2 linked regions of the Undibacterium sp. KW1 genome follow. Each later gene encodes a partner of the first gene's protein in a complex. Links are inferred from orthologs where the notes say so. Each region holds a gene or a part of one and is shown in the gene's direction. Other genes may lie near its edges. The genes, in order: yajC and UNDKW_RS07045.

Region 1 (11,484 bases):
AATTGTGGATGTGATACTTGCTATTTTCAAAACGCTTGATCTGGCGCAGTATGTCCAGCTTCGCTTGTGCTAAGCGACCGGGGAGTGCGGGGAGTGGCTAGATGTGCCACTCCCTTTTAAATCTGCAGATGCTTCTCTGTATTCAGCTCAGCCTTTAGACTGGCTCATGGCCTTGGTTAGCTCCAGGTGACCTTGTGCCGCACCGCTTTCTGGCACAGCCTCTCCATCACGCTGGCGCACTTCCGCCAGACGCGCAGCCAGTTGCTCAGGTGCATCATCCCCACGACCCACCCAGACACCCTGGGTCAGCGTGATATTCGCGGCTTCAAAACTGCCTGCGCCTGCGCACAGGATGGCGCGGGAGGGGCTTGCTCAGACGCCAGCACCAGCATCGCAGGTACCACATCTGATGGTTGCAACGCCGCCAGGAACTCTGCCGGGAACAGGCTTTCAGTCATGCGGGTTGCCGCCGTCGGTGCCAGGCTATTCACGCGGATATCATACTTGGCCCCTTCCAATGCCAGCGTCTGCATCAGCCCGACCAGGGCCAGCTTGGCAGCACCATAGTTGGATTGGCCAAAATTGCCATACAGGCCGGACGAAGAAGTCGTCATCACGATGCGGCCATATTTTTGTTCTGTCATGATGGCCCAGACTGCCTTGCAGCAATGCACCGCACCCATCAGATGCACATCCAGCACCAGTTTAAAGTCGGCGATATCCATCTTGGCAAAGCTCTTGTCGCGCAAGATACCGGCGTTATTGACCAGGATATCAATCCGCCCCCATTGCGCCATGGTCTCTGCCACCATGGCTTGTACCGCTTCAAAATCGGTGACCGATGCGCCATTGGCTATCGCCTCGCCACCAGCCGCACGGATTTCTTCGACCACGGCAAGTGCTGCGGCAGATGAACCGCCGGAACCATCACGCGCACCACCCAGATCGTTCACGACCACTTTGGCACCTCGCGAAGCCAGCGCCAGCGCATGTTCACGCCCCAAACCACCACCTGCACCGGTCACGATGGCAACACGGCCTTTGAAGTCTATTGTCATTTTTTCTCCTGTTGTAATTTGAAGTCGTGGGCAGACTCAGCCCTGAGATGCCGAGTGTATGCTATTTTTTTGGAGATGTAGCGGCAGGCAGCTCAGTTTTTTAGACGCTGGCGACTAAACAGCCTTTGCGCCGATTTTCTTTTGCATGATGATCGCGCCACCAAATTCCGGGTTCAGCTCATACGGCGCAAAGCCTTCTGCGCGATACAGATTCTGTGCACGAGTATTGCCCTCCAATACTTCCAGCGTCATCTTGCAATAACCCAGTTGTTCGGACAATGCAGTCAGGTGCTGCATCATTTGATTGCCTATGCCCTGGCCGCGAAAATCAGGGTGCACGGCAAAGTCGTGGATGTTCAATAAAGACTTGCAGGCAAAGGTGGAGAAGCCTTCTATGCAAATCGCAAAACCGGCAACCTGCTCATTCACATAAGCGAGTATGGCGCGCACGGTATTGCGTTTCTTGAGTTCGCTAATGAGATTGGCTTGTGCATAATCAGACAGCGATTCGCCACCACCCATGGGATCAAGCGCATACATATTAAGCATGCTGACCAGGTCTTTGGCATGCTGTGGATTATTGACATCAACATTAACGATATTCAGCATAGGTTTTTATACTCGTAAAAATTCTTCTTTATATCCAAGCCAGCGCTCCAGATGAGCGGCAACGGTGACAGGGTCATTTTTTAATAATTCATCGGCCAGATTGCGTGCCTTATCGACCAGCCATTGATCGGTTTCGAGGTTGGCAAAGCGTAACATGGCTTCACCGGATTGGCGTGCACCGAGGAATTCACCGGGGCCGCGCAATTCCAGGTCCTTGCGCGCAATTTCAAAGCCATCATTACTTTCGCGCATGGTGGCCAGCCTTTGCTTGGCTGTGCCACCCAGCGGGCCCTGGTAAAGTAGCAGACAAACACTGGCCGCCGCACCACGGCCTACACGGCCACGTAACTGATGTAATTGCGACAGGCCAAAACGCTCGGCATGTTCTATCACCATCAGGCTGGCATTCGGCACATCAACGCCAACTTCAATCACGGTGGTAGCCACCAATACCTGACTGTCATTGCGGATGAAGGCCTCCATGGTGGCCTGTTTTTCTGCCGGTTTCAGGCGGCCATGTACCAGACCTACTTTCAATCCCGGCAAGGCTTCAGCAAGCATGGTGTGCGTGTCAGTTGCTGTTTGCAGTTGCAGGGTTTCTGATTCTTCTATCAGTGGGCATACCCAATAAACTTGTTTGCCTTCCTGCCCTGCAGCCTGCACGCGGGCAATGACTTCATCACGGCGGTTCTGGTCGATAACACGGGTGACGATAGGTGTGCGGCCTGGTGGCAGTTCATCAATGACCGACACTTCCAGATCAGCGTAATACGTCATCGCCAGTGTGCGCGGGATAGGCGTGGCCGACATCATCAGTTGATGTGGCACCTTACCCGCCTCGGTCTTGTTGGCCAGGTTCAGGCGCTGGCTGACGCCAAAGCGGTGTTGTTCATCAACGATGACCAAGCCCAACTTCTTGAATTGCACGCTGTCTTGTATCAGAGCGTGGGTGCCTATCACCAGTTGTGCTTCGCCAGAAGTGATCAATGCATTTGCCGCGTCTTTTTCTTTTTTCTTCAGGCTGCCGGTCAGCCAGGCTGTTTTTACACCCAGCGGTTCCAGCCAGGCGGCGATTTTCCTGAAGTGCTGTTCGGCCAGAATTTCTGTCGGCGCCATCAGCGCTGCCTGAAAACCATTGTCTATGGCTTGCGCTGCTGCCAGTGCCGCAACGATGGTTTTACCGCTGCCTACGTCGCCCTGCAACAGGCGTTGCATGGGGAAGGCTTCACGCAAGTCATCGCGTATCTCTGCCAGCACTTTCTCCTGAGCCTTGGTCAGTGAGAATGGCAGGTTAAGCAAAAAGGCATTGCTGAGTTCACCGACCAGTGGCAGGGCATTTGCGCCTTTGCTGCGACGGGTGATTTGCGCACGCTTTAGTGATAATTGCTGGGCCAGCAGTTCATCGAATTTCATGCGTTCCCATGCCGGGTGTTCGCGCTCGATAAGGCTATGCTGATCGACATCTGGCGGTGGATTGTGCAGGGTGCGTATGCTGCTTTCAAAATCCTGCAAATGCAGGGCGGCCAAGCGTGCAGGCGACAGGGTGTCGCGCCAGTTGACGCGTGTCATGGCATTGGCAATTGCCTTGCGCAATAAAGCTTGTGGCACGCCCTCGCCAGATGGATAAACAGGTGTCAATGCAGTCGGCAACGGTGCGCCTTCATTGACGATCTTGTAGTGGGGATGCACCATCTCTGCGCCAAAGAAGCCGTGGCGTAATTCACCACGCGCCCGTACCCGCACACCTACCGCCATCTGCTTGGTCTGGCTGCCATAAAAATTCAGGAAGCGCAGTACGACCTGGCCACTATCGTCAGCAATAGTCACGACCAGCTGGCGGCGCGGGCGATACTGGATATCGCATTCTGTGACCACGCCCTCGACCTGTACGCTGCTGCCACCACGGAAAGAGGCATCGCGCATGCTGACGATTTCAGTTTCATCTTCATAGCGCATGGGCAGGTGCAAGACAAAATCCATGTCCTTGCGCAAGCCCAGTTTGGCAAGTTTTTCACTTGCCTTGGCAGCGGTATTGGCCGGACTTTTGGCTTTCTTGACAGGCTTATTGGTGCCGGACTCCGGCTGTGCATGGCCGCCAGCCATGGCTGCATCAGCTTGTGTATTCTTTAACTCTACGCTAGCACTTTGGTCTTCAGCGGCCATGAGGTGTAAAATGGTGGGTTTTGCTGTCAGCTTACTTTTTCAGGAAATTCACAAAACCCTGGTTGCAGGCTGTTTGCCTGTGATCTTACCCGGGTTTGCTACGATAGTGTGCATTCTACTGGTATTTTATACAGTGTAAAGTAGCTTTATGTCTGTTTTTCCTGTTTTACCCCTGATTTTTGTAGATTTTTTGCATGCCTTACTCCCTAAGTGATTTTGATTTTGAACTGCCTGAAGCCCTGATCGCGCAAACACCTTTGCCTGATCGTACCGCTTCACGTCTCTTGCATGTAGATGGCGATAGCCTGGTTGACAGGCATTTTGCTGACATCATCAACCAGCTCAATGCCGGTGATTTGCTGGTGTTTAATGATACTCGTGTCTTGAAAGCCCGTTTCTTTGGTGTCAAGGAGAGCGGCGGCAAGATACAGATGCTGGTAGAGCGCGTACTGTCGAATAATGACAAGGAGCGCAGTGTGCTGGCACAGATGCGTGCTTCCAAGTCGCCACTGCCAGGTAGCAAAATCCGCCTGGCAGACAGTTTTGATGTCGTCGTCGGTGAGCGCGTCGGTGAGTTTTTCACCCTGTATTTCCCGTCAGATATCTTCACGCTGCTGGAAACATTCGGTCGCCTGCCCTTGCCGCCGTATATAGAACATGATGCTGATGACTTTGACGAGCAGCGTTACCAGACCGTGTATAACCGCGTGCCGGGTGCGGTAGCTGCTCCAACGGCTGGTCTGCATTTTGACGAGGCGCTGTTGCAGCGTTGCCAGGACAAGGGCATCAAACTCGCCTATGTAACCCTGCATGTGGGCGCAGGCACTTTCCAGCCCGTGCGTACCGAGAATCTGGCAGATCACCAGATGCACAGCGAATGGTATACCGTGCCGGATGAAACCGTGGCAGTTGTGCAGGCCACCAAAGCCGCAGGCGGCAAAGTGGTGGCTGTCGGTACCACCAGTATGCGCGCACTCGAGTCTGCTTCACAAACTGGTGCCTTGCAGGCAGGCAGCGATGATACCCGCCTGTTCATCACGCCAGGTTATGTATTCAAAACCGTGGACAGGCTTATCACCAATTTCCACTTACCAAAATCCACTTTGATGATGCTGGTATCGGCATTTGCCGGTTATGATCGCGTCCGCGCTGCCTATGCTCACGCTATCGCTCAACAATATCGTTTTTTCAGCTATGGCGATGCCATGCTGCTGACCAATTCCTCCGGGGAAGACCATGCTTGAATTTACACTGATTAAAAAAGATAAAACTACTGCCGCGCGTCGTGGCCGTGTCAAAGTCAACCATGGTGAAATCGAAACGCCTATCTTCATGCCGGTGGGTACTTATGGCTCGGTCAAGGCGATGTCGCCGCTGGAGCTGAAAGAGATCGATGCGCACATCATCCTTGGCAACACCTTTCACCTGTGGCTGCGCCCGGGCACTGAAGTACTGAACAAATTTGGTGGCCTGCATGGTTTCATGGGCTGGGATAAACCTATCCTGACTGACTCAGGCGGTTTCCAGGTATTTTCGCTGGGTGCGATGCGCAAGATCACCGAAGAGGGGGTCAAATTTTCTTCTCCTATCAGTGGTGAGCGCCTGTTTTTGTCTCCAGAAATTTCCATGCAAATCCAGCGTTCGTTGAACTCTGATATCGTCATGCAGTTCGATGAATGCACACCATACGAAATCGATGGTAGGCCAGCGACGACTGAGGAAGCAGGTAAATCCATGCGCATGTCTTTGCGCTGGGCCAAGCGTTCTATCGATGAATTCAACCAGGGCGAAAACCCGAATGCCTTGTTCGGCATCGTCCAGGGCGGCATGTTTGAACACCTGCGCGATGAATCCCTGGCTGGCTTGAATGAACTGAATTTCCACGGTATCGCCATCGGTGGCTTGTCTGTGGGTGAGCCCAAGGAAGACATGATGCGCGTACTGGCGCACGTTGGTCCCAAGTTACCAGAAAACAAACCGCATTACCTCATGGGCGTCGGTACACCTGAGGATCTGGTAGCCGGGGTTGCCAATGGCATAGACATGTTTGACTGTGTCATGCCCACCCGCAATGCGCGCAACGGCTGGATCTTCACCCGCTTTGGCGATATCAAGATCAAGAATGCGCGTTACAAGGAAGACAAAGAACCGCTGGATGCAACTTGCGAATGCTATGCCTGCAAGAATTTCTCACGCGCTTACCTGCATCATTTGCACCGTACCGGTGAAATCCTGGGTGCACGTTTGAACACTATCCATAATCTGCATTACTACCTGGATTTGATGAAAAACATTCGCAAGGCGCTCGACGATGAACGCTTCCCTGAGTTTGTCCAGCAGTTCCATGCAGATCGCGCGCGCGGCGTTTGACGTAGTGTCTTATTGATTGTCTTATTTAATACGGTAAATAATGACGGACTGATCAGTAATACGAATTATATTCAGGCCGCTTGCAGGCAAAATGACGCTCTCGTCCGAGTGGACAAATGAATACTAGAGGTCTGATATGAATTATCATCCCGTCATTATTGCCGGCGGCGGCATTTCTGGTCTGTATTGCGCCTGGCGTCTGGCCTTGTCCGGGCAAAAAGTCGTGGTGCTGGAAGCCTCATCTGACCGCTGGGGTGGCCGCATAGAGACTGAAGATCTCGATGGCTTCATCGCTGAATGGGGCCCTATGCGTTTCGAGCCCACCCTGCAGCCGCGCTTCGATAAATTGTGCCGTGACCTGGGTGTCAAACTGACCGAGTTCAGTGGCCCAGAAGGTGAAGAGGTCAATGCCCCCACCTATGATTTGCCCGCAGAAGAAATGGGGCTCAATTCCCTGCAACTATTGAAGCGTGGCATCATGCTGGTCATGGGGCAAGACCCAGAAGACCAGGCCTGGATAGATGCCCAGACTGAGGCTGACTACCAGCGCATGCGCAAACATGCGCAACTCAATGGCCAGCCGCTGTGGAGCATGGGCTTCTGGAACGCCATGTCTGCCGAAGGTGCGCTCAGCCACCTGGCGCTGACCAAGCTGCGTGATACTGGCACCTTCTATCACATGATCCCGGAAAACCTGAACGCGATAGAGTGGATCATCTGGTGGCTGCGCGCCCTGAAAACCGTGGGCCAGCAACTGGCCAGCGTTGATGGCGGCACGGCAAAACTGACAGAGAGCCTGATGGCCAAATTACGCGGCCTTAGCAATGTCACTCTGGCCGGTGGTCATATGCTCACCAGTTTCAAGCAAATCGCCATGGGCCAGCCCCGGCTGGAGCTCGATGTACATACCAAGAACGGCAATATACAGTTGCAGACCGACAGGCTGATCCTGGCCTTGCCAAGAATGCCGCTGGTGAAACTGGCGTCCTGCCTGCCTGAACACGTCTCTTCACAGCTTGATGCGGTGAATGGCTTCCCCATGCTGAAATTGTTCTTCGTGACAGATTCACCCTGGTGGGATTATTCACAGCGCCCGCAACAATACGCGAGTTGTCTGCCTACCCGTGAAATCCATTATTTCCGCCGCCCGCAAGGCCAGGACAAGGATGGTCATGGCATGGTTTTGCTGTACATGGACCGCCCATCGACAGAATTCTGGAAACACTATGTCATGGAAACCGACAAACATGACCGCGCCGAGATAGACCAGAACGTCAAGATCGTTGATGCCTTTTCCCTGTTCGTCGCGCGTGATGTGAAACGCCTCGTCGATATCAAGCGCTCAGGCCTGAAACTGACTGACCAGGCCCAGCACATGTTTGAAGAAAAATCGCTGGAAGATACCCGCGACTTCATCAAGAATTCCATTGTCACCTATGGCATACGCGACTGGGCCAGGGCTCCCTATGGCGCGGCCAATCATGGCTGGCAACCGGGTGTGCGTTCCTGGAAAGTCATGGACGTGTTCAAGGCCTTTGACTTTGGCAGCGGTGCCAAGAATATCCACATCGTTGGCGAGGCATATTCCGATTACCAGGGCTTTGTTGAGGGAGCTTTGAATACCTCGGAACTGGCTTTGGCGACTATACGTTCCAACTAACGCAGAAAAAACCAGCAGGCAAGGCAGCAAGCGCAAGTTTGCTGCCTTTTTTCTTTTTATCATGCATTTTAAATGAGAGAAATATTGCTACATACCAAAGTATTGAAGTCAAATGCAAGAATGACAATCCAGGGGAAGCTTGTTACACTTTGCGCAGATCATATTGATCCTGGCCATCTGGCAAGCAAGTAATTCACACGGAGGAAGTTTGTGAGTAAAAGTACGAAACTGATTGCAGTAGTCGCGGTTCTGGCAGTGGCATATCCTGCTGCCGCCTGGTACACCGGAAAAAGTGTAGAAGCCAAGCTGACAGAATCCAGCCAGAATCAGGCTAAATCTTCTCCCTATGTCAAAGTCATCAAGCAAGATTATCAGCGCGGTATCTTTTCTTCTACCCAGGATACGACGCTGGAGCTGACTTTCCCCGGCATGAAAAAACCGGATTTTCCCATGCCGGGTGCTGACACCGGTGCTGACACAAATGCTGCTGAGCAGCCAGCTACCGATAATCCTGCAACGGCAGCTAGCCCTGCAGCAGAACCTGCTGTGGCAGAGAAGGCGTCGAAACCGCTGCAGATACATTTCATTAACCACATCCAGCATGGCCCGCTGCCTGCATTCCGTGGTTATGGTGCGGCCCTGATCAAGACAGAACTGGTGCTGGATGCAGAAAGCAAGGCGCAGCTTGCCAAGCTGTTTGGTACTGCCAACGCACTTGAGATCACTTCCCGCCTCAATTATGGTGGCAGTGGCCGTGTCAGTATTTCCAGCCCGGCATTCAATACCGTCATGGAAAAAGACAAGGAAAAAGTCAACTGGCAGGGCTTAAGTCTGGAAGTTGGCTTTGAAAAAGATTACAAGGCATTTAATGTCGTCATGAGTGCCCCTGGTTTGACCGTCGATGGGCTGGAAGGTCAGTCATTCAAACTGGGAGCGGTCAGCCTCAAAGGTGAAGTAACGCAGGCTTATCCAGGTACCCGACTTTATTTGGGCAAGACTGAAACCACTGTTGCCAATATCAGCTATACCGATAAAGTCGAAGCCAAGAAAAGTTTTACTCTGGATCAGTTCAAGCTCGGCACTGAAGCCAATATGAAAGATGAGCTCATGGACTTTGTCGCCAGGATAGGCGTTGCCAAACTCAGCTTTGATAATCAAGAGTTTACTGATTTCCATTACGACTATGGTGTAAAGCGCATTCATGGCCCATCCCTGGCAAAAATTTCTGTTGCCTATACCGATGTGATGAGCGCGCCTGGTGATCCTGACAAAAGAGCTGCCCTGACAGCCGTGTGGGATGAAGTTGCGGCTATTGTTTTGCAAAAAGAACCAGAGCTGGTGCTGGAGCGCCTGAGTGTCATGACGGTCGATGGCGAGGCAAAACTCGCAGGTTCTGCCAAGCTTGCAGGTGCAACAGCGGCAGATACAGCCAACCCTATGTTGCTGCTGCCAAAATTGCAAAGCAACCTGGATGTGACTTTGACAGAAGCGCTGGTCGCCAAACTTGGCGGGGCGAGCCAAAAAGATCCGGAAGCCCAAAAAGCTGCCCAGGCTGCCATGGCCCAACAAATACAGGCTTTCGAGGGCCAGGGTTTTATCACCCGCAGCGGCAAACTGCTGAGTTCCAAAATCGAATGGAAGCAGGGCGCTTTGACCATCAACGGCAAACCATTTAGCAAGCAATAAGTATTGCTGTTGTAAAATTTGCATTTATTCGGTCTATGCAGGCAATCATGCGGGTGCCCCGATGATTGCCTGCCTTTTTTTGCGCGGCTTTCTTTACAGATATCCCGACAATTTCCAGCATTTCGCATGGGCGATGCTAAAATACGCCGCTTTGCCGATTGAAAAATAGGCATTTGGTGCTATATACCAGGAATTGAGCAATAATTGCGGCAATTTATATCCGGGTTTTAGCCAGGAAATTAGAATTTCATTATTAAAATGACAGGAGTCTGAACGTGTTTATTTCCAATGCTTACGCACAAGCAGCCGCTGGCGGCGATCTCCAGAGCAATCTGCTGACTATGTGGCCTTTGCTCCTGATGGTAGCAGTAATGTATTTCCTGATGATACGCCCTCAGATGAAGCGTCAGAAAGAGCAAAGGGCAATGATGGATGCCCTGGCAAAGAATGATGAAGTGGTCACAGCAGGCGGTATCCTGGGTAAAGTAGTCAAGGTCAGTGATGCCTATGTGACCATAGAAATCGCCAACGGTACAGAAGTGGTCGTACAAAAGATGTCCATCACCATGATGCTGCCCAAGGGCACGATTAAAGCGATTTAATCAGCAAAACACGGCAACGCAGTCCAAAAATAAACTGGGCTGCGTTGTGCTTTTTTAGCTTCCAATTATTTTCCCCATTATGAATCGCTATCCACTCTGGAAGTACATACTGATTCTGATCGCCTTGCTGTTTGGTGCTTTGTATACTGCGCCAAATTTCTTTGGCGAATCACCTGCAGTGCAAGTCAGTAGCGGTAAAGCCACCGTCAAAGTCGAATCTGACATGGCTGGCCGTGTAGAAAAAGCGCTGGAACAGGCTGGCCTGAAAAGCAAGGATATCTCCTATGAATATAACGGTGTGCAAGGCACAGTCCGCGCCCGTTTTGAAGATACGGATACTCAGTTCAAGGCCAAGGCAGCTCTCGAAAAAGCCCTGAACGCTGATCCCGCTGATCCTACTTATACGCTGGCCTTCAACCTTTTGGCGAATACGCCAAAGTGGTTGCAAAATCTGCATGCACTGCCTATGTTCCTGGGCCTGGATTTGCGTGGCGGCGTGCATTTCCTCATGCAGGTCGATACCAAGGCTGTCATGAACAAGCGCATGCAAAGCCTGGTCTCCAGCGTGCGTAGCAATTTGCGTGAAAAAGAAGTGCGCCATGCGGGCTTGAACCGTGAAGGTGACCTGATTAAGGTCAAGTTCCGTGATGCAGAAGAACGTACCAAGGCCAAGAATGTCTTGCTGTCGCAGATGACAGATGTCGATTTGCTCGACACCGCCGGTAGTGATGGCGCCGACTTTGGCTTGCAGGTAAGTTTGAAACCCAAAGCACTGAAAGATGTAGTCTCGGAAGGTATCAAACAAAATATTACCGCCTTGTCCAAGCGCGTCAATGAACTCGGTGTTGCTGAACCTATCATTCAGCAACAGGGGGCTGACCGTATTGTTGTCCAATTACCGGGCGTACAGGACGTCGCGCGCGCCAAGGATATTATCAACCGCCTCGCAACATTGGAAGTCCGTTTGCTGGATGAAAGTGTCATCGGCTCAGTTGATGCCAATACCGCCGTTCCTTATGGCTCAGAAAAATTCATCTCCAACCGTGGCGAGTACCTGATACTCACCAAAGACCCTGTCATTACTGGTGACGACATTACCAATGCCACCTCCACTTTTGACCAGCACCAGCAGCCTGCTGTCAGCGTTGATTTGAATGGTGACGGCGGCAAACGCATGGGCAATGCGACCAGCTCACGCATAGGCAAGCGCATGGCGATCGTCCTGTTTGAAAAGGGCAAGGGCGAAGTGTTGATTGCACCAACCATCAATGATGAATTGCGCAATCGCTTCATCATCACAGGCATGGGCACATCGTCCGCTGCTGGTGACCTGGCT
Region 2 (12,333 bases), 560 kb from region 1 along the record:
AACAGAACTTCGCGATAATTTGGGTGGATGCCGTCTTTCATGCTTGCCTCAAGATAGTGTAGGTAGCCAATAAGCACTTCGTCGGTCGCCCTGCTTCTTGACCCGATTGCATTATCACTTGCCAAAGGTTAAATAATTGTCTGGATTTTGGACGCCCAAAATGCCAAGCCGATGATTATACAATGAAAATTGGGAGTTTTGCGATGGGATGTTGTCGGAGTCGGGGGCTTATTGTAGAGAAATTTGAGGTGGATAAGGTTGGCTTGAGTGAGATTGCGTTATTTATTTAATATGTTTCTATCCTTTTTGCCACGACTTATTCTAGTGAACTGTAACAGTGAAAATCGGAGTGCCTGCCACGTGCGCGACGATCATGGCTGCGTTGCAAATACTCGCGATAGCCCCGCTATCGCTGCGTTTTGCGTCTTGCCCTGATGCGTCGGGCACATGTCCTTCACTCTCGATTTCACTGTTACAGTCCACTAGTTTGTTACGAACGCCAATGGTGCGCCAGCCCGGTAGGTTTCTGCCTGTGCAGGAGCGACGAATTTGAGGGTGGTTTCTTTGCATGAGCTTCCGGATATCTTCGATTTTTCTCAGTCTTTCTCTGTGATAGCTCTGTGTCTCTGTGTCTCTGTGTCTCTGTGTTGAGAGGTCTTGAATTTAAGGAACCATAGACTATCAGACCCATAGTCACCCCTAACTTGATAAAATCCCCATTTTTGCACCAAATCCTGAAGGAGAAACATGACGACGAGCTATCTGGGTATGAGTTCGATGTTGCATACCATTGAAGTCGCCGGGATACTGGCTTTTGCCAGTTCGGGATTTATTGAGGCGCGGCGCAAGCGTATGGATGTGGTGGGGGTGTTCACTGTGGCCTTCATCACGGCCTTTGGTGGCGGCACCCTGCGTGATCTGCTATTGGACAGGCGGCCCTTGTTCTGGGTGGAGAATCAGGAATACCCTATCCTGATCTTTGTCATGTCGATTATCGCCATCCCGTTTTTGCGGCATTTACGTAATGCCGTGACTGAAAACGCCATTGTCCTGGCCGATGCCTTAGGACTGGGTCTGTTCAGTGTAACCGGTGCATCCCTGGCGCAAGAAGCGCAGATGCCCATGTTTGTCTGCGTGATGATGGGGGTTATTACCGGGATTTTTGGTGGAGTTTTGCGCGATATTATCTGTAATGAAATACCGCTGGTGTTCCGCCGCAGCCACTTATATGCGACCTGTGCGTTTGCCGGTTGCTGGACCTACCTGATACTGAACTGGCTGGAGCTCAATGAAGGTGTAGCCCTGGGGTTTGGTGTGGGCATCTGTTTCGTACTGCGCATGATGGCAGTACGGTTTGACTGGAAATTGCCGGTCTAGCCAGGTTTTTCCTGGCCTTGCCTAGTCCTGGTTATTGACGACCAGTTGCAGGCCGCATTCTTTTTCTGCTGGTCTGGCTTTTTTCAGGGGCGGGCGGGCGACCAGGCCTGCCAGGAACATGTCTATCATGTCTTCTGCGTGCAGCATCAGGCAATAGGCGGATGAGTCTTCCAGCCATTCATGGACTATGCCTATGACATAGGCGTGGATGGCCTGCATGGCGATCCAGGTGTCGGTGTCAGGATGCAGTTGCCCCTGATTAACCGCCTGCTGGACCATGGCCTGCACTTTGGACAGGCATTCAACCCGTTTTTCACTTTCGACGCTGAAGAAGATCAGATCGCTGTTCTTTTCACAGCGATGAAAAATGATGTCAAACACATTTTGCTGGCGAGGGTTGCCAGTCACCAGATTGAGGAAGTGAACGTTGAGTTGCCTGATACCGGCAAGCGGGTCTTTTTGTGGTGTGGAAACAATCTCGTTGAGCAAAGCTTCCATGGGCAGGAAGGCGCGGTCACACATGGCCTGGAACAGGGCGTTCTTGTCCTTGAAGTGCCAGTAGATGGCGCCGCGCGTCATGCCTGCTGCGCTGGCAACATCATTGAGTGTGGTACTGGTGACACCTTTTTCGGCGAACACTTTTTCTGCCGCGTCTAGCAGAGTATTATAAGTTTCCTGTGCTTCTTCTTTCGTCTTCCTGACCATTTTGTTTCCTTTGTGTACGCGGCAAATTTTTATCGCGACGTACAAATTTTTTTGCTGTCTCTTCGTTATTGTATGTGATCACTGCAGGGTGAAAAGCGCTGAAAGCCTGAGGCTCGCTACTAATCACACTGCGTGATTAAGACATGTATTCCGGTTATACCGTTTTTATGTTTTTAAAACCTGCATTGTTACGCATTGATACTGCTCTACATTTAAAAAAACGACCTGTCACAGATCAAATTTGTTGCCTCGCAGCAGAAATTTATTGTCTGCTTTATACTTGTTTACTTGCCTGTCTTGCTAGCCTCTATCAGCCCTCGGGATCGGGATGTCATGAGGCTTTCATCAGGCTGCTTTATAAAGCATTTAAATACCGCGCTTGTCATTCATGCTGCTAATGACCGCAAACAATTCTTGTTAATTTGACCATGGCTCACGAAGAGCCATATAAATATAGCCCAAGAGAAACTGCACCCTTAGGCGCTGGTTTTTCATAGGTAAGCATCAATTCAGATCTCACCCAAATCCCTGTTTTACCGTAGGGCTGTTTAAAAACTTTATTTACAAACATTCGTGAATGTATATAATAGCACACCGCCTTTCCTTTTAGAAGAAAGAATCTCCTATGCGCTCCCCTGCAAAACCAATAATAAATGTATTTAAGCTAACTTCAGTGACTAGTCATATGACGCAGGCTTTGCCTGCTTTGCGTATTGCTGCTATCAGCCTGCCTTTACTGGTGCTGGCTGCCTGTGGCGATAAAGGGGCTGCCAATGCTGCGGGCCCAGGCAAGATGCCTCCACCAGAAGTGAATGTCGTTACCGTACAGCCACGTAACCTGGGTATGGACTTTGAATATGCGGCGCAAACCGCAGGTTCACGCGAAACTGAAGTGCGGGCCCGTGTTGCCGGTATTTTGGAAAACCGCCTGTATGAAGAAGGTTCCCGTGTTAAAGCCGGCACAGTCCTGTTCCAGATCGACCAGGGTGCTTACCGCACGCAACTGGCCTCTGCTGAAGCGTCCGCTGGGGTGGCAGAAGCCAAACTGAACCAGGCCAAACGCGAATTTGCCCGTCTGACACCACTGGCAGCAGAAAAAGCCATCAGCCAGAAAGAATTTGATGACGCCAAGTCTGCGCTGGAAACAGCAGAAGCCAGCTACAAGCAAGTGCAGGCTCAGGTGAATGAAGCCAAACTCAACCTGGGTTATACCCGTGTTGTAGCACCGATTGATGGTGTGACTGGCGTTGCTGCCAAATCAAACGGTAGCCTGGTGACAGCAGCAGATAGTTTGCTGACCACCATCGTGCAAACTGATCCTGTGTATGTCAACTTCAGCGTACCGGAAGCCGATTACCTGAAACTGAGCAAGGACGTAGGCGCAGGCAAGATCGCGTTGCCTGGCAAGAAAACCAATAACGGTAGTCTGGCGTTCGATGTGCAACTGAAACTGGCGGATGGCAGTACAGCCCCGGTCACCGGCAAGATGAACTTTGTCAGCGAAAAAGTAAACCCGGCTACCGGCGGTTTTGATGCCCGTGCCCAGGTGCCTAATCCTGATGGCACATTGCGCCCTGGCCAGTTTGTACGCGTGATACTCAGCGGTGCTACCCGTAGTGCTGCCATTGCGATACCTCAGCGTGCTGTGATTGACAGCCCTATGGGCAAGATCGTATTTACGGTGTCGCCAGATAACAAGCTGGTGCCAAAGCCGGTTGAGCTGGATGGCTGGTCCCATGGTGAATGGATAGTGACCAAGGGTTTGCAAGGTGGTGACCGCGTATTGGTGGATGGTTTCATCAAGGCGCATGATCCTGGCATGACGGTAACGCCAATCGCGATTACAGCCAATGCTGCAGCCCAGGCTGCACCAGCGGGTGCACCACCAGGTGCTCCTGCTGCAGGTGGCAAACCACCTGCCGCCAGTGCATCCGCTTCAGCACCTGCAGCATCTGCCGCATCTGCAACACCGGCTGCCAGCGCAGGGGAAAAACACTAAGCCCGTATCTTCAAGCCAAAGTATCAAGCTGAAAATCCGCTGCATAACAAAGCTAAGGCTACAAGGAATAATTCATGTTCTCAAAATTTTTCATTAACCGGCCGATCTTCGCGACAGTTTTATCGCTGATCATCGTGCTGGCCGGTCTGGCCGCCTTGCGCGTCCTGCCGATTTCGCGCTACCCGGAGATTTCTCCGCCGGTAGTGAATGTGACTGCGGTCTATCCAGGCGCGTCTGCCGAGGTGGTTGAACGTACCGTCGCTGGCCCTATCGAAGAGCAGATCAACGGCGTGGAACACATGCTGTATATGGATTCTGTATCTTCTGCTGACGGTCGTGTGTCGATCAACGTCACATTTGAAGTCGGTACCGATCTGGATATCGCTGCAGTTAACGTCAACAACCGCGTGCGTCAGGCTGATGCCAAGCTGCCGCAAGAAGTACGCCGCCAGGGTGTGACAGTGTCCAAGAGTTCGTCCAACTTTCTGGTCGTAGCTGCCTTGTTCTCACCTGATAACCGTTACGATGCGCTGTATCTGTCCAACTATGCAACGCAAAATGTGCTGGATGCATTGAAGCGTGTGCCTGGTACCACCAATATCCAGATTTTCGGTGCCAAGGATTATGCGATGCGTATCTGGATGCGTCCTGACCGCATGGCACAACTGGGTGTGACGGTTGCCGATATATCGAACGCGATTACTGAGCAAAATGCCCAGTATGCAGCAGGTAAAGTAGGTGCCCCACCAAACAATACCGAAGAACTGACGATGACAGTGACGGCCAAAGGCCGCTTGCTGGAACCGTCTGAGTTTGCCAATATCATCGTCAAGTCGGCCAAGGGTGGTTCTGCCATCCGTATCAGTGATGTCGCACGTGTCGAGCTGGGTTCCAAGGATTACAACCTGTATGGTCGCGTCAATGGTCACCCATCTGCGAATATCGGTGTGTTCTTGCAGACCGGCGCGAATGCGCTGGAAACGCGCAAAGCAGTAGAACAAACCATGAAAGACCTGAAAGCCAAGTTCCCTGAAGGCATGGAATATGCCACGCCGTATGACACCACACCTTTCGTGACGGAATCCATCGCTGAAGTGTTGAAAACCCTGGCAGAAGCCATGGTGCTGGTGTTCATCGTGGTGTATCTGTTCCTGCAAAGCTGGCGCGCAACCATCATCCCTACATTGGCTGTGCCGGTATCGCTGATTGGTACCATGGCTGGTCTGCATTTGCTGGGTTACAGCATCAATACGCTGACCTTGTTCGGTATGGTGCTGGCGATTGGTATTGTGGTCGATGATGCGATCGTGGTGCTGGAAAACGTTGAGCGTCTGATCAATGAAGAAGGCATGACACCAAAAGATGCAGCGATTGAGGCCATGCATGAAGTGACTGGCCCGGTTATCGCGATTGTGCTGGTGCTGGTAGCGGCTTTCGGCCCTATCGCCTTCCTCGGTGGTCTGGCGGGTGAATTGTATCGTCAGTTCTCGGTCACGATTTCTATCGCTGTGGTCTTGTCCGGTATCGTTGCCTTGACATTGACACCAGCTTTGTGCGCGATCCTGCTCAAGCCAGGTTCAGAAAATCATAACCGTTTCTTCACCTGGTTTAATGCTGCCTTTCTGCGTTTGACCAAGCGTTACACCAATGGCGTGACCTTCTTCATGAAGCGTGCTGTTCTGGGTATCGCACTGGTGCTGGGTATGGTGGCATTGACTGGTTTGTTGTGGAAAAACGTACCTGGTGGTTTGGTGCCGGATGAAGATCAGGGTTATTTCATTGGTGCGGCGATCATGCCGGACGGTGCTTCGCTGGATCGTACTGATGCGATGGTGCGTCAGGTTGAATCTATCATGAAAACCAACAAGAACATCGATACTACCTTTGCGCTGGTTGGTCTGGATTTCCTGGGCGGTGGCGGCTTGAAATCTTCTGCTGCAACCATGTTCTTCCCGTTGAAGCCTTGGGAAGAACGTAACCAGTCTGCACAGCAGATGGTGGGTGAAAGCTATATGAAAACTGGCCGTATCAAGGAAGGTTTGCCTTTGTTCTTTGCCCCGCCTGCGATTCAAGGTCTGGGTCAGACCGGTGGTTTTGAGTTCTATCTGCAAAATGCCGGTGAAGGCGGTGTCAAACGCCTGGCACAACTGTTGCCATTGCTGATTGCCGAAGCCAACAAACAGCCAGAACTGGCTGGCGTTAAAACTTTGTGGCAAGCCAATTCACCACAGTTGTATGTCGACGTGGATAATGAAAAAGCACGCTCCATGGGTGTGGCCTTGTCTGATGTGTATAACACCCTGGCCGCAACCATGGGTAGTTACTACGTCAATGACTTCAACAAGAATGGCCGTATCTACACCGTACAGTTACAGGCCGAAGGCCAGTACCGCGCCAAGCCAGATGACATAGGCAGCATGTATGTGCGTTCTGCCACTGGTCAGATGATACCTGTGCGCGCTTTCACGACCATCAAGTTCATCACCGGTCCTGATTCTGTACAGCGCTTCAATGCCCTGCCTGCGATTAAATTGCTGGGTGATGCCAAACCAGGCTACAGCTCCGGCCAGGCAATTGCAGCGATGGAAAGAGCAGCGAAGAATGTCTTGCCAGCTGACGTAGTCTATGACTGGGGTGGTGCTTCCTTCCAGGAAAAACGCAGCAGCAATGCGGCTGGTCTGGCATTGGGCGCTGGCGTGCTGATGATTTTCCTGATCCTGGCTGCACAGTATGAGAAATGGTCTCTGCCATTCTCGGTCTTGCTGGCCATGCCTTTCGGTATCTTCGGTGCCTTGCTGGCGGTGTATCTGCGTCACTTTAATAATGACGTGTACTTCCAGATTGGTCTGGTGACGCTGTTGGGGCTGTCGGCGAAAAATGCGATTCTGATTGTGGAATTCGCGGTCATGAAAGTGCATGAGGGATATGCACCGGTGGCTGCGGCGCTGGAAGCGGCACGCTTGCGCTTCCGTCCTATTCTGATGACTTCGCTGGCGTTTATTTTGGGTGTGGTACCACTGGCTTTCTCGCACGGCGCTGGTGCTGCTGCGCGTCAATCCCTGGGTACTGGTGTATTGGGCGGTATGTTGGCAGCGACTTTCCTGGCGATCTTCTTCGTGCCTTTGTTCTTCAAGCTGATCAATGACAGACGCTTGAAAACCACTGAGCAGGATTTTGAGCACCCTGTCCATATTTTGCACAATGCGCCTCAAGCAGATGTGAAGGAATAATAATGTCTGGAACAAAATTCATATTAACGACACTGGTTGCCAGCATGATGCTGGCAGGCTGTGCCTCGGTAGGGCCTGACTACCAGCGCCCGGCGCTGGAAACTCCGGCCAGCCCCGGTGTGGTGGTCACGCAAAATAAACTGGCAGCAGTTGATTATGCAGCCTGGTGGAAAAGCTTCCAGGACCCAGTACTTGACGGTCTGCTCGATGAAGCGGCCAAAAATAACCAGGACTTGCTGCTGGCCGCAGCGCGTATAGAAGAAGCACGTGCAGTTGCTGTCGGTGCCAATTCGAACCGCTATCCCAGTGTGGATGCTAACCTCGGCGCAACCCGTACCCGCACGAGTGAAAATGCCGGTAAGCTGGGTGCCGGTGCCAGCCCGTACAGCAAAGACTTTCAACTGAGCCTGACAGCTTCGTATGAAGTCGATTTCTGGGGCAAGCTGGCGCGTGCCGATGAGGCAGCCCGTGCGCGTTTGCTGGCGCAGGAAGCCAATCGTGGCCTGGTGCAAAGCAGCCTGTATGCGAATGTGGCGCAGACTTATTTCAGCCTGCGCGCAGCCGATGCACAACTGGCCCTGGCTGATTCGACCTTGAAGACTCGCCAGGAAAACCTGCGTTTGCAACAGCGCCGTTTCAAGGCAGGTGCAACCAGCGAACTTGATTTGCATGTAGCTGAATCTGAAGCAGCCGCATCGGACATCAGTTATGCTCAAGCCAAGCAAGCCTTGTCAAACATAGAATCGACACTGGCTGTTTTGCTGGGCCGTTCTGCCAGTGCGATTGCGCAGCCTGTGATTGCACGTGGTAATGAAATAGACAGCCTGCATCAGCAATTGACGATGCCTGCAGACTTGCCATCTGATTTGCTGAACCGCCGTCCGGATATCCTGTCGGCAGAGCAGGCGCTGGTCGCTGCCAATGCAGATATCGGTCAGGCCAAGTCACAATATTTCCCTAGTGTTAAATTGACGACGACTGCTGGTTATGAATCCAGGATATTCCAGGACTTGATCAATCCGGCATCGCTGTTATGGAGTCTGGGTAGCAGTCTGGCGCAACCTATCTTCCGTGCCGGTGCAATTGGTGCGGTAGTACAAGGCGCGGAAGCCCGCAAGAACCAGGCCCTGGCTCAATATGTGCAGGCAGTGCAGGGCGCTTTCCGTGATGTGCATGATGCGCTGAATAATACGGCGGCTAATGAGCAGGTCAACCTGGCTTCCGAGCGCAGGGTGGTCGCATTGAAAGATTCATTGCGCCTGGCGGATTTGCGCTACAAGAATGGCTATAGCAGCTATCTGGAAGTCTTGAACGCACAACGCGACCTGTACCAGGCACAGTCCAGCCTGATCGACAGCAAGCGTGCGCAATTGTCTGCCGTGGTCAGTATCTACAAGGCGGTGGGCGGAGGCTGGAGCAAGCCTGAGGTTTTGGCCAGCAAGTAAGTGATAATGTAATAAAGTAAAAAAAGTAAAGCAGCGGGCCAGTCTCAAAACTGGCCCGTTTCTTTTTGGGTTTGCGATTCTTCAAGGCGTTACATTTTGCTACTTACGCTTGTTACTCTCACTTACAGCTTGGCTGTCATCGGCACTTTCTGATGAGTCGTTATAGGCATGTGACTAGCACAAGTAACTTATAACCCCAGATAAGGATTGCATCATGAAAACAAAATTTATCCCCTTGTTATTGGCTGGTTTGCTGACAGGTTCTGTATTCGCACAAAGCGTCAGCGGCGATGTACAGCGCAATGTGAACCAGCAAGCACGTATAGAAGAAGGCTTGAAAACCGGGCAGTTGACGACCAAGGAAGCTGGCAAACTGGAGCGTGAGGAAGCGGCTGTCGCACGTGAAGAGCATAAGGCATTGAAAGATGGCAAACTGAACCAGCAGGAAAAAAACAAGCTGGCCAGAATGCAGGACAAGGCCAGCGCCGATATTTATGTGGAGAAGCATGATGCCCAGGTTGGCAACCCCAAATCAGTATCCAGCAAACGCATGCAGGCTGATGTGCAAAGAAATGTGAACCAGCAACAACGGGTTGAAAATGGCATCAAGTCTGGCGAACTGACCAATCATGAAGTGGCAAAGCTGGAGAAAGGTCAGGCAAGAGTCGATCACAAAGAAGCCCTTGCTGCAAAAAATGGTCATGTCGGCGCGGCTGAACAGCGCAACATACAGCATGCTGAAAACCATCAATCGAAAAAAATCCACAAGGAAAAAACGGATGATCAGGTTCGTGGCTGATCTGCGCGCTTGTTAATGCAAAAGCCGGGCTCCTGACTCCTGTTAGTGGCCCGGCTTTTTTCCTTGATCTCAATTGCTGATTTGTATCAGCTCAATCTGATTAATTTAAGGCGCCGCAGCGGCAGTGCCAGCATCCAGGCCTTTGAGTGCGAGTTTTATCTTCTGCAAGAATTCATCATCAACTGACCCCAAGGTGCCGCTACGGGCGAGTATGCGGCCATTTTTATCCAGCAAAATCAGAGCGCTGGTATGGTTGAATTCACCGCTGTCCATTTGCCGGTATTGAATATTTAATACCGCAGCCAGTTGTCTCACGGATTTTTCACTGGTGCGTGCAAGCACCCAGTGCTGCGTATCCAGTTCCCTGGCTTTGGCGATGGATTGCAAAGTGGCGACCTTGTCCCTGGCCGGATCGAGGGTCACCAGCAGGACGGATAAATGAGATTTCTCTTTTTCATCCAGCTTTTTTTCCAGCATGCGTATGGTGTCTATCAGCATGGGGCAAACATATTCACATGAGTTGTAGAACATGCTGGTAATCACGATATTGCCGGCCTGGTCTGCCAGTTTGAAGTTTTGGGCTTGCTGATTTTCCAGGCTGATCGGTAAACGGTAAACAGAGTCACCTGGTATTGACTGTATTTTGGGCTGTACTTTTGTTGTTGCTACTGCTTCGCTGCTACCTGCATGTGCATGCAGTGCAAGCAGTAGAAAAGAGGCCGCAATGGCCTTCCATGTGTTCAAAGCTGATGTCATTTTTTTTCTTCCTTGAGGTCGCGCGCACAGCGGAAACCCAGATTGTCGGTCGTGCTTGCACCGGTCAGCGATGACAGCAGGGCTACCCGCATCAGGATCGCGTAGTTTTCCTTGTTTTGCAGGCTTATGGCACCGGCACCGCAGAATTTCAGTTTGTCCGGATCACCCTGGGTACGGCTGTCAGCGCTGATCAGCAGGGCATTAAAGTCACTGACCCATTCCCATATCAGGCCATGCATATCCCGGACACCATAATAATTTGGCGCATGGCTCATGTTGGTTGACGACTGGGCTGGTGATTCTGAATACCATGAGAGTATGCGCGCACGCCAGGCCGGGTCACTGCGGGCATCGGCATGTTGCTCATCTGCCGCTGCCACGAGCTCCCATTCATACCAGCTGGGCAGGCGCGCGTCTTCCGATTCACAGTAAGCCTGGGCTGCATGCCAGCTGACGCTGGTAATTGCCTGCGTCAATTTCTTTTCATTCCCCACATCACTTGCCGATGCCCACGCATGCAAATAGCTGGCATCTGCAAAGATAGAGGCGATCTGATCCCGCTGCCATTCAGGATGGATGTGCAGGAATTGCTGGTATTCCCCCGTTGTTACCGGGCTGGTGCGCATGGCAAAGGATGGGACCCTGGCCATGTCCTTTACATTGGGCCCAGACAATACACTGGCGAACTGCTTGCCAGGAATGGCAACATATTCAGCGGCACAGATAATCGCAGGAGCCAGCAAGAAGACCGTCCCCAGCAAAGCCTGCCCTAACTTTGATTTGCTGCCACGCCTGTTACAGTTCGCCATATATTGATCTATTTATTGATCTATTTATTGATCTATTGACCGATGGATCGTTCAGTTGATGAGTTTCAATGTGCCGCTGCTTTGGCAGGCACAGCCCTGGCACGCTCGGCCTTGACTTCACTGGTCAGTATGCGTCCGCCCTTGTTGCCCCAGCTATTCAGGACATAAGTCAGGATATTGGCGACTTCGTCATCATTCAACTGGTTCATGGCAGGCATGACGGAATCAAAATCTTTGCCATTGACACTGACTTTGCCACTTAAACCACGCAGCAGTACGCCTATTGATCTTTGTGGGTCAGTATTGAGGTAGTCAGACTGTGCCAATGGCGGGAATACGCCGGGCAAGCCCGCGCCATTTGCCTGATGGCAGACTGAGCAGGTGCCCGCAAACAATTGTCCGCCTGCATTAACCTGGTCCTGCACTGTCAGTGTGCCACTCTCTGCTGCCTTGGCTGCTGTGCTGACCGCAGACAGATTCGCTTGTGCACGGTCACCCAGATAAACTGAATCGAGTTCTTTGCCTGAGTAGATATCCTTCTTCTCTGCGCCATCGACTTTCATGATGGCCAGTGCACCTTTATTGAATGCGCGGAAAATTGAGTGATCGACCAGTACATAGCTGCCAGGCACCTTGGTCTCGTATTCAACCACTGCTGCACCGCCAGCCGGGATGAGCGTAGTTTGTACATTTTTCTGGAAATTGCTGCCACCTTCAAAACGTACCTTATCAAAGATGGCTCCAATTACGTGGAAGCTGGATACCAGGTTGGGGCCGCCGTTACCGACGAACAGGCGAATTTTCTCATCTGTTTTGGCAGTCAGGGCTTTGTCACCCGTCAGGGCACCTTCGGCGCCGTTGAACAGGACATAGGTTGGTTTTTCATCGATGGCTTTTTCCATGTCGAAAGGCTGGTAACCTTTTTCACGGTATTTGCCGGTGGTGTAGAAATCACCTTGCATGACATAGTATTCACGATCTACGGGTGGCAGGCCTTGTGGTGGTTCAACCAGGATCAGGCCATACATGCCGTTGGCAACATGCATGCCCACAGGCGCAGTCGCGCAGTGATAGACATAGATACCTTCATTGAGTGCCTTGAAGGTGAATTGTGATTCATGGCCAGGTGCAGTGAAGCTGGAAGATGCGCCACCGCCAGGGCCAGTTACGCCATGCAAGTCAATATTGTGTGGCATCTTGCTGCTGGGGTGAT

The links.
Region 2: the proteins of yajC (region 1) and UNDKW_RS07045 are in contact, whole or in part, in a crystal structure (PDB 2RDD), measured with the Escherichia coli proteins. The link is inferred for Undibacterium sp. KW1 from one-to-one orthologs.

What each region holds. Positions count from the first base shown.
Region 1 is NZ_AP018439.1:1,029,657-1,041,140, forward strand. What follows is about bases 8,584-11,484. They hold yajC (preprotein translocase subunit YajC), read left to right. Parts: upstream 8,584-9,821; coding sequence 9,822-10,148; downstream 10,149-11,484. Other genes in these bases: UNDKW_RS04690 (YdgA family protein), read left to right, coding at 8,584-9,546; secD (protein translocase subunit SecD), read left to right, coding at 10,228-11,484. Outside these bases: UNDKW_RS04665 (GNAT family N-acetyltransferase), read right to left, coding at 1,173-1,667; ATP-dependent DNA helicase RecG, read right to left, coding at 1,674-3,830; tRNA preQ1(34) S-adenosylmethionine ribosyltransferase-isomerase QueA, read left to right, coding at 4,025-5,074; tRNA guanosine(34) transglycosylase Tgt, read left to right, coding at 5,067-6,200; UNDKW_RS04685 (FAD-dependent oxidoreductase), read left to right, coding at 6,337-7,860; more of UNDKW_RS04690, read left to right, coding at 8,071-8,583. UniProt on the Escherichia coli protein: The SecYEG-SecDF-YajC-YidC holo-translocon (HTL) protein secretase/insertase is a supercomplex required for protein secretion, insertion of proteins into membranes, and assembly of membrane protein complexes.
Region 2 is NZ_AP018439.1:1,598,674-1,611,006, forward strand. What follows is about bases 3,762-7,511. They hold UNDKW_RS07045 (efflux RND transporter permease subunit), read left to right. Parts: upstream 3,762-4,155; coding sequence 4,156-7,311; downstream 7,312-7,511. Other genes in these bases: UNDKW_RS07040 (efflux RND transporter periplasmic adaptor subunit), read left to right, coding at 3,762-4,081; UNDKW_RS07050 (efflux transporter outer membrane subunit), read left to right, coding at 7,314-7,511. In the rest of the region: UNDKW_RS07025 (type B 50S ribosomal protein L31), read right to left, coding at 1-41; UNDKW_RS07030 (trimeric intracellular cation channel family protein), read left to right, coding at 748-1,377; UNDKW_RS07035 (TetR family transcriptional regulator), read right to left, coding at 1,399-2,082; more of UNDKW_RS07040, read left to right, coding at 2,756-3,761; more of UNDKW_RS07050, read left to right, coding at 7,512-8,756; UNDKW_RS07055 (hypothetical protein), read left to right, coding at 8,971-9,555; UNDKW_RS07060 (SCO family protein), read right to left, coding at 9,661-10,311; UNDKW_RS07065 (formylglycine-generating enzyme family protein), read right to left, coding at 10,308-11,120; nirK (copper-containing nitrite reductase), read right to left, coding at 11,186-12,333.